3 regions of the Oceanisphaera sp. W20_SRM_FM3 genome follow, and region 1 is predicted to be linked to each of the others. Evidence: riboswitches for the same ligand, from Rfam matches in the RefSeq annotation. Region 1 holds a riboswitch; each other region holds the start of a gene.
The links. Region 1 has a riboswitch for thiamine pyrophosphate ahead of ACEN2G_RS12485 (sodium:solute symporter family transporter). Riboswitches for the same ligand answer to the same signal wherever they lie in the genome.
Positions count from the first base shown of each region.

Region 2: it holds a riboswitch for thiamine pyrophosphate, as region 1 does, so the genes downstream of both, thiC (phosphomethylpyrimidine synthase ThiC) here and ACEN2G_RS12485 (sodium:solute symporter family transporter) in region 1, are expected to answer to the same signal.
Region 3: it holds a riboswitch for thiamine pyrophosphate, as region 1 does, so the genes downstream of both, pnuC (nicotinamide riboside transporter PnuC) here and ACEN2G_RS12485 (sodium:solute symporter family transporter) in region 1, are expected to answer to the same signal.

Region 1 is NZ_JBGQOP010000027.1:2,153-5,433, reverse strand. It holds gene ACEN2G_RS12485 (sodium:solute symporter family transporter) at 1-1,161, opposite strand, end outside; TPP riboswitch at 1,264-1,391, opposite strand; gene pyrC (dihydroorotase) at 1,736-2,779, opposite strand; TPP riboswitch at 3,014-3,116, shown strand; gene ACEN2G_RS12475 (3-oxoacyl-ACP reductase) at 3,171-3,281, shown strand, end outside.
Region 2 is NZ_JBGQOP010000017.1:11,432-14,712, reverse strand. It holds gene thiE (thiamine phosphate synthase) at 1-112, opposite strand, end outside; gene thiC (phosphomethylpyrimidine synthase ThiC) at 109-2,109, opposite strand; TPP riboswitch at 2,200-2,304, opposite strand; gene ACEN2G_RS10055 (o-succinylbenzoic acid (OSB) synthetase) at 2,570-3,281, shown strand, end outside.
Region 3 is NZ_JBGQOP010000023.1:13,819-17,099, reverse strand. It holds gene ACEN2G_RS11665 (FAD-dependent oxidoreductase) at 1-1,353, shown strand, start outside; TPP riboswitch at 1,672-1,776, shown strand; gene pnuC (nicotinamide riboside transporter PnuC) at 1,972-2,682, shown strand; gene ACEN2G_RS11655 (2OG-Fe(II) oxygenase family protein) at 2,715-3,281, shown strand, end outside.

The sequences.
Region 1 (3,281 bases):
TAAGAACAGATACAACACACTGAAGCCCTGAGACGCCACTATCAATACCGGAATCGAGATCAACACTATCAACCAGCGCGATAAGCCCAGCAGACGGTTGGCGCTAAAGTTGGGCAAAATGCGCCGCAAATCCACCACTAACATGCTAGCAATACCGCTAATGGTCGAGTCGGCACTGCTCATGATCAAGGCCAGCCCAAAGGGCACTAAGCCGATGGCAAACCACAGCGGCACATTAGATAACAGCACATCAAACACCGCCACAGAGCCATCACCGGGTAAGTCTAAACCGACGAAGGCCAGACCGAATAACCCCATGATAAAGATGAAGATAAAGCTCATCAGACCACTGACCAGAAAGCCATTGCGAATCGCTTTGTTGTCTTGGGCGGCAAAGATGCGCTGCCAAGTACCTTGATAGAAGAGGCCAGTTAACACCACGGCAATAAAGAAAGTTAAGCCGGATTTAAAACCACTCATATCAAAAGGATTTAGCAGTGCTGGCGCTTTTTCTTTAAGGCCGGCAACGGTGGGGCCAATGCCGCCCACCGCTTGCCAGCCAAAGAAGATCAGTAAGATTAGGAACGGCAGTATCACTAGCATCTGTACGCGGTCGGTAAAAATAGTGACTCGCAGACCGCCGTATAAGGTGTAAAGCAAGGTGGCAAACATCACGATAGACGCCGTGGCCCATAACGGCACGGGTGCCAGCAAACTGACCATTTTAGCGATGGCGGTGAGGCCTGCGGTCAACGAGATAAACATGTAGAACATCATGATCACCATCACGAAGCCGTACATAGTTTTACCGTAACGATGCAGCACAAACTCGGTTAGGGTATGGCCTTCGGGGATCAGCTCACGCAGCCGTTTACCTAAGGGGATCATCATAAAATTAGGGGCGAGTGAACCCAGTGCATAACCGGTCACGGCACCTATGCCGCCCCAAGTCGCCGCTTCGGCGGGGCCAAATAAAATCCAAGCGCCTAAGGTGGTGGCCAGTAGTGTGAGCATGGTGGCCATGCCATTTTGGCTATTACGGGCCACCACAAAGTCTTCAATTTGGTCTTGTTGGCGGCGGGCATATAGCATACCGGGTACGGCAAATACGGCGGCAAATAAACAGAGCCAGAGAATGGCTTCGGTAGTGCTGAGTAACATGAGTTCTCCCTTTGCCAATAATTAGGCAAGCATATGTACATCGTCAATCATTGACGTTTATATGAACGATAATATGCCGGAGAACACAGGCGCAGAGAGGGAATGCGAGACTTGTTCCTTCCCTTCGCCGGCATTATCCGGATCAGGTTCTAAGGGTTACCGCAGCAAATTGCGGAATCTCAGCCAACTTGGGTGCAAATTCTGCACCTTAGGCTCCCCCAGGAATGGCGATGAGAGTAAGAACAAATGTGATGCTTGTCAAATTTTGGACGAACAGCGCCGAGCGCCCGGCGCCAAGCACCAAGCTAATAGACAAACCCACAGCAAAACTTATTTTTGCCACGTAACTCGCGCCAAAACGGTGCCCTACGGGAGCGCGTTTTTTGTAGGAGAACATTTATTCTCGTATTACGTTGTAAGCGTAAATTTTTTAAATATTTCCGGCTGCGCCGAAATGCGAGAGCAAGCGTTCGCCTACAAAGGCATAAAAAAAGCCCCAAACCATAGGTTCGGGGCTTATTATTTCGCTAGGCGCTAGGCGCTAGGCGCTAGGCGCTAGGCGCTAGGCGTTAAGTTACTTAACCATCCAGCTGATGGTTTCACCGGCACGAATGGGCACCAACTCTTCGCCGCCTAACGGCAAAGTGGTAGGCACAGACCAGGTCTCTTTAACCAAGGTAATAGTGTCGGCGTTGCGTGGCAGACCGTAGAAGTCGGGGCCGTTATGGCTGGTAAAGGCTTCTAACTTATCCAAGGCACCTGCTTCTTCAAATACTTCCGTATACAGCTCAACGGCGGCATGGGAGGTATAGGCGCCAGCACAGCCACAGGCGGTTTCTTTGTTTTTCTTAAAGTGCGGCGCCGAGTCGGTACCCATAAAAAACTTCTTGTTGCCACTGGTGGCGGCTTTCACTAAGGCTTGCTGATGGGTGTTGCGCTTTAAGATGGGCAAGCAATAGTAGTGCGGACGAATGCCACCCACCAGCATGTGGTTACGGTTAAACATTAAGTGATGGGTGGTAATGGTGGCGGCTACATTGTCGCCGGCTTGCTCCACAAACTTCACCGCGTGCTCGGTGGTGATGTGCTCAAGCACGATTTTTAAGTTGGGGAAGTCGCGCACTACGTTTGGCAAGATAGTTTCGAGGAAGACTTTTTCACGGTCGAAAATATCGACACTGGCATCGGTCACTTCACCGTGCACCAGTAACAAGATGCCGGTTTCTTGCATCACCTCCAACACAGCGTAAATATTCTTAACATCGGTTACGCCAGAGTCGGAGTTAGTGGTGGCACCGGCTGGATACAACTTACAGGCTACGATTTTACCGCAGTCCTTGGCGCGACGGATCTCTTGCGGATCCGTTTTATCGGTCAGGTACAAGCTCATCAAAGGCTCAAACTGGCTGCCTGATGGGCGCACTGCCAATATTCTGTCGTAATAGGCCAGCGCCAATTCGGTAGTGGTGGCAGGCGGCAACAGATTAGGCATTACCAGTGCGCGGCCTAAATAACGGCTGGCGTCGGCGACCGTATCTGTAAGTAGTGCGCCATCGCGCAGGTGTAAATGCCAATCGTCGGGGCGAGTAATGGTCAGGCTAGTAACTTGTGAGCTCATCAAAGGTGTTCTCCATTGCATCCAGACCGCCATTATCTACTGCCGAGCTGTTTTAACCAAATCGAAGATAGCCATAAGCGATAAGCTGGAAGCCAGAAGAAAAATCAAAACATAAACAATACAGAGCCAGATTAAAGAGATATATGGTTAGACGGCAGAAAGCGGAGTGTGTTCTTTAGCTGACCGCTTATAGCTTCCGGCTTTCAGCTCCCCGCAGGGGTATGCTATGGTCTAGCTCGTGACACGGGGTGTCGGGCAGCACATCTGCTCGGCTGAGATAACACCCGTCGAACCTGATCCAGTTCATACTGGCGAAGGGATGTCAGCCATTCGGCTCACGGCAACGCTGCCCATCTGCCTTCGCCTCTGACTTTTTAGAGGTAGTAAAGCCATGCAACAGAATCCTATTTCACCAACCGCATTCGCATTCGATCAACAGTTAGTATTAGTGACCGGCGGTGCCCGCGGCTTGGGCGAGCATTTAGTGCGCGCCTTCTTGCGT
Region 2 (3,281 bases), on a different contig from region 1:
TAACCGAGCAGCCGTGGCCGCCCAGTGTATGAATGGTGTGCAAGTCGGCCTGAATTCCAGCGCCGCCGCCCGAATCAGAACCGGCAATGGTCCAGACTATGGGTCTTGTCATAGCAATTCCTTCTCCAATTTGTCTACTTGGTGATAAAGCTCACCACCGCGCTTTTTGAATTCTTCTGACATCTGCGCCATGCCCGCGATCACAGTTTCGTGGTTGCCATTGATATCGACCATTTGAATGGCGATAGATTCTTGTGCCGCCGCATACTCACGCACCTCTTGGGTGATCTTCATGGAGCAGAATTTAGGCCCGCACATAGAGCAAAAGTGCGCTACCTTGCCGGACTCTTGAGGCAAAGACTCATCATGATAATCACGGGCCGTTATTGGATCTAAGCTTAAATTAAACTGGTCTTCCCAACGGAATTCAAACCGCGCCAAGGACAAAGCGTTATCACGAATCTGGGCGCCCGGATGACCTTTGGCTAAGTCAGCCGCATGGGCGGCTATCTTATAGGTGATCAAGCCCTGCTTCACATCTTCTTTATTTGGCAGACCTAAGTGCTCTTTTGGCGTGACGTAACACAACATGGCGCAGCCGTACCAACCAATTAAAGCAGCACCTATGCCAGAGGTAATGTGGTCATAGCCAGGGGCAATATCGGTAGTCAGGGGCCCAAGCGTATAAAACGGCGCCTCATGGCAATGCTCTAACTGCTCTTCCATATTGCGTTTGATCATGTGCATAGGCACGTGACCCGGGCCTTCAATCATCACCTGCACATCGTATTCCCAAGCAATCTTAGTTAGCTCGCCCAGCGTATACAACTCGGCAAACTGGGCTTCGTCGTTAGCATCAGCAATCGAGCCGGGGCGCATGCCATCACCGAGCGACAAGGACACGTCATAGGCGGCACAGATCTCACAAATATCGCGAAAACGCTCGTAAAGAAAACTTTCTTTATGATGGGATAAACACCATTTGGCCATAATAGAGCCGCCACGGGAGACGATACCGGTGACGCGCTTGGCAGTCATAGGCACGTAGCGCAGCAAGACGCCGGCGTGAATAGTGAAGTAATCCACGCCCTGCTCGGCTTGTTCAATCAAGGTATCGCGGAACACTTCCCAGTTTAAGTCTTCGGCCACGCCGTTTACTTTTTCCAACGCCTGATAGATAGGGACTGTGCCGATTGGCACTGGACTGTTACGCAAGATCCACTCGCGAGTCTCGTGAATATTACGCCCCGTCGACAGGTCCATCACGTTATCGGCACCCCAGCGGGTGGCCCACACCAACTTCTCAACTTCTTCTTCAATCGACGAGGTTACCGCCGAGTTACCGATATTGGCGTTGATCTTAATCAAGAAGTTGCGGCCGATAATCATAGGCTCAGATTCGGCGTGGTTAATGTTGGCCGGAATAATAGCGCGACCTTCGGCCACCTCTTTGCGTACAAACTCAGGGGTGATGTTCTCTGGCAGGTTGGCGCCAAAGTTTTCGCCCTTATGTTGTTTTAACAGCATTTCATCACGCACCCGCTCGCGGCCCATGTTTTCACGGATGGCGATGTATTCCATTTCCGGCGTGATAATGCCTTTTCGCGCATAGTGCATTTGCGTCACACACTGGCCTAACTTGGCTTTGCGGGGCTTAGGCATATGCTCGAAGCGCAAGTGATCGTAGCCATCATCCGCCATGCGCTCTTGAGTGAATTCTGAGCTGACTTGTGCCAATTCTATGGTGTCGTCACGGTCCAAAATCCACTGACGGCGCAGCTGTGGCAAGCCTTGGCGTACATCTAACTCGACTTCTGGATCGCCATAAGGGCCTGAGGTGTCATAGACAGGAATAGGGTCATTAGGCTCAAGAATGGGATTTTCTTCACTGCCGCCTTTGAAACTATCGGCTAAATGAATTTCACGCATCGCCACACGAATATCTGGGCGTGAACCTTGCAGATAAATACGCTGAGAATTCGGAAAGTGTTCGCCTTTCAAGTTATCGATAAACTCTTGAGCTTGGCTGCGGACTTCGCGGCGGTTCACTTTTTTAGGTTGTTGATCTGAAACGTTAGTTAATTTTTGGTTTGCTGCTTTCGTTGACATTATTTTTGACATAGCAATCTCACTTAAATCCATGTTGGGTGAAAAAGCTTGTCAGGAGTGTTGATAAGAAAATGGCAGAGGAGGGTATGCGCCAAATTCTCACTTGCTTCCCTTACGCAGGTATTAGCCTGATCAGGTTCAACGGATCCCACTTACTGTGGTCTCAGCCCATATAGAGCACTCCGACAAGATAGTGGCCAGTAAAACAGATCCAAATCACAAAAGCAAAGCGGTTATTGATTATAAATAATTCAGCTAACTGCCGACAAAAGAGCCGATAACAGCGTTCAACATGACAAAATCGCAGATAAATACCGCATGTTGCAGCTAAAAATACTTTAAAGGTAATAACGCTACCAATGCCTAATGAGATCTAGGCGGCTAGCCATATAATCGCGGCAATGTTAATTTCAGGTAAAGATAATAGCCCTAACTGGGCGGCCTGTTCAGAGATACCAATATGCTGATTAACCTTTATCACTATCAATTACCCTTAACTTTTCCGCTCACTATCAATGGCGCAACTGTGGCGGTACGGGACGGTTTTTATGTAGAGATTGACGGCCATTGGGGTGAGGTGGCGGCGCCAATTGGTGAGAATGAAGCCGCTGTGCTGCGGGACTTAACCGCAGCTTGCGAGCACTTACGCCAAGGCCGACGTCATGAAGCCGAATTGCCGGCGGTGCAGTTTGGCTTAGATTGCGCGCTGGCTAAAATAAGCACTATGCCTTTATTCGCGATAGCCTCTTTACCGTTATTGGAAGGCTCAAGGGATCCGCTGGTGCGCGCTTGGCGCTGTCGGCGAATACATCCAGAGCGGGCTTGGCTTATCCTCACCGGTGATGTGCATTACGACGCAGGGTTAATACGCGAGCTGTGCATGTTGGCGCCCAAGGTGCGCTTAGTGCTGGACGCAGGCGCTTGTTTACACAGTGAGCAGATCATCGATTTATGGTCACGCATCGAGACTCGCCGTATCGACTGGCTACTGGATCCCACTACCGAGTTAGCTGAGGCGCAAACCTTGAGCAGGCTGCACTCAATACCGGTCGGCCTCGACTTAGCCCGTTATGCTGATTTTGCCTCGACCGCAGCAGCTGACCTGAGCAATGCGGAGTTCGCTAAGGCGGTGATCGTTAGACCAGCGCAGTTGGGCGGCCTTGCCCACAACC
Region 3 (3,281 bases), on a different contig from region 1:
CTTAGCTATCAGGCCGCGTTGGCGCAGTTTGAAAAGCACGGCGGCTCGGCGCCCGCTCGCCCTAAGGCGCACTTATCTTCTTGCCCTAGCTGTGGCGGATCGGGACTGATCAAGGCCGATCGTCCACCTGCGCCAGACACAGAAAATTATCCAACTGTGGCTATTATTGGTGGCGGCATTGGCGGCGTGGCATTGGCCGTGGCTTGTTTACACCGTGGTATTCCGTTCACTTTGTATGAGCGTGATAACAACTTTGAAGCCCGCTCTCAGGGCTATGGCCTTACCTTGCAACAAGCCAGCAAAGCCATTGAAGGCTTAGGCATTTTTGAACTGGAAAAAGGCTTAGTGTCTACTCGCCATGTGGTGCACACCACAGACGGTAAAGTGCTCGGCGAATGGGGCATGAGAAAGTGGCTGCACTCAGATGAAACTCAAGCACCTAAGCGCACTAACGTGCATATTGCCCGTCAGTCTTTGCGCTTGGCATTGCTGGAACAGTTAGATGCCCCCCCGCATCAGCAAGATGCAATAAAATGGGGTCATCAGTTAGTCGACTTTAAAGAAACGGCAGTAGGTGTTGAGCTGAGCTTTGCGGTGGACAGAACAATAAAGCAGACCAAGGCAGATCTAGTGGTAGGAGCCGATGGTATTCGAAGCGCGGTGCGCAACTTAGTGTTGGGGCACGACATCAGCTCGCTGCGTTATCTGGATTGCATCGCCATCTTAGGCATATGCCCGTTAAGTGCGCTGCAAGGTGTAGACAGTGATTTGATGGATTCGGCCACTGTATTTCAAACTGCCAATGGCCATGAGCGCATTTATGTTATGCCCTATGATGCCAACTCTGTGATGTGGCAATTAAGCTTCCCCATGCTTGAAGATGACGCTAAAACCTTGAGCGCCCAAGGAGCCAAGGCGCTAAAGGCCGAAGCCTGTAGACGTACCCAGTGGCACTCGCCTATTCCGCAGATTTTAGCGGCCACGCCAGCTGCACTGATATCTGGCTATCCGGTATACGACAGAGCCTTGCTCACGCCTGAGTTATTAGCACAAATCGGAGCCGCCACGCTGATTGGCGATGCGGCGCACCCCATGAGCCCGTTCAAAGGGCAAGGTGCCAACCAAGCGCTGCTGGATGCACTGTCGCTGGCGCGCATTATTGTTAGAAGCTGCCGAGTGCAATCGAACTGGCGACAAGATGGCATACGCCAGCGTGTGCTTACCGAGTTTGAAGCCGAGATGCTAGCGCGCAGTGCCACTAAGGTACAAGACTCAGCAGACGCGGCTGAATTTTTGCATTCCGATGTGGTGCTGCACCAAAGCGATGAACCCAGGGGCCGCTGTTTAAAGTAAAAAACTGTCAACCAGAGACAAATGTTACTTTTGCAACGAAACCCACCAAACATGCGAAAAAATTAACATGAGATAAGGTCAAAAAGAGCCAAAGAAATTTTAATGGTAAGAACCAGAGCCCGCCTACTCACGGCGTGGTGTTTTAGCCCTTACCATAAAAATCCCTTTCCGATCTAATCTCTATTTTTTCGTGGGTTCCGTGTTCTTCCGTGGCAAATATATCTTTTCGTTGAGCTTGGCGCTGCTTGAAGCAGCTTTGCGTTAACCTAGACCTTTATACCAAAATGAGTATAATGCGGCTATACTTATAACATTAAGTCATATCCTAAGGGGTGGCAGTTACGATTGCCTGAGATGCGCAGACGCGAACCCTTTGAACCTGATCCGGCTAATACCGGCGTAGGAATAGGAAGCCGCAATGCACTGCTCTGCCCTCACCTGCCTGCTCTCGTAATTACCCGGTTTTCGTATTTATATCTATAAACTTATACGGAGACTAAACGTGTTTCGACTATCCCTTTTAAATACTGCGATTACTGATTTACTGCAAACAGCTATTACTGCTACTTATATGTCTTTTGTTCTAGGCTCGCTCGTTCCTGCGAAGGAGTGGTCACTATGGAAATAATGCAGGCTTTCATAAGCTGGTTAACTGCCGTTGAGTGGAGATATGTGCTGGGCCAACAACCTTTAGAAGTTATTGCGACTCTGGCCGGTGTGTTTGGCTTAATATTACTAGCCAAAGAAAAACGCAGCGGTTGGTTACTGGGCATGGTGTGGTCGAGTATTTCTGCTTATTTGGCTTTTTTTAGCTGGAGTTTGCTATCAGACGCCATCATGTACTTGGTATATATCCCCATTCAAATCTACTGCTGGCGAGCTTGGATATGCAGTAAAGATCCCAACACCAATCTGGTATTAGTACCCAGTTGGCTATCGCGTCCGCGCCAATATCTACTCGGCGCAAGCGTCATCTTGTGCATAGCGGTATGGGCGGTGATAGTTTCTACCTTAGCGAGCCAATTTAGCTGGATCCCCGAACCATCCATGTTAGTGCGAGATTCAGCAAGCACAGTGCTGAACTTTTTTGCTCAGTTTTTAATGGCAAGAAAACGCATGGAAAACTGGGTAATCTGGGTGTTGGTCAATGTGCTGGGTATTCATATTTATCTCGCTAAAGGCTCGCCTATTTATGCCTTGCAATACGGTTTGTTTTTACTGTTAGGTCTGTATGGATGGTGGCAATGGCATAAGCATCGTCGGCAAGCCGAGTTCGACTCTCGGCTTAGCTCTTCGAGCAATTCAACGCTCGCGGCTCAAACTGCATAAGCCATTTTTACCACTATTAAGGACCAGATTTTATGATATTTGAAACTCAAATACTGGGTAAAGATGACACCCAGCTGCGCCACGCCTTGCGTAATTTTGTGTTGCAGGATACCGAATATAAAAAACCGTATTTACAGGCTAACTTTGCCAAGATCCAAGAGGGCTATTCTTACTGGGGCCAAACGGACAGCACTAATCAAGACTACCGAGATATGCTGCACTCGTTTGTTATCTCAGAGTTTCACCCTCCGGCGGACTTCCCAAAAGAATTTCACGGCTTTTTTTCTGAGCAATGGGATGAACTGCAAACAGCGGTACGCAATAGCGAACTGGCATTGATTGAGCAGCTTAATATACCCGGGCTTGCTGAGCTTTATCACAGCTCGTTAGGCCATATGGTGTCTTGTAATTACTATCCACCGGTAATGAATGCACCGATTACGGCGATCGATAACACCCGCCTAATGCGCCACATTGATGTATCTTTGTTTTCCACCTTCGTGTTCGGCCTTGATAGCGGATTTTCCTACCTTAATCAGCAAGGAGAACTGGTGGCGCTGGGCAAGCAGACTAAGATTATTTCTTTCCCCGGATATTTA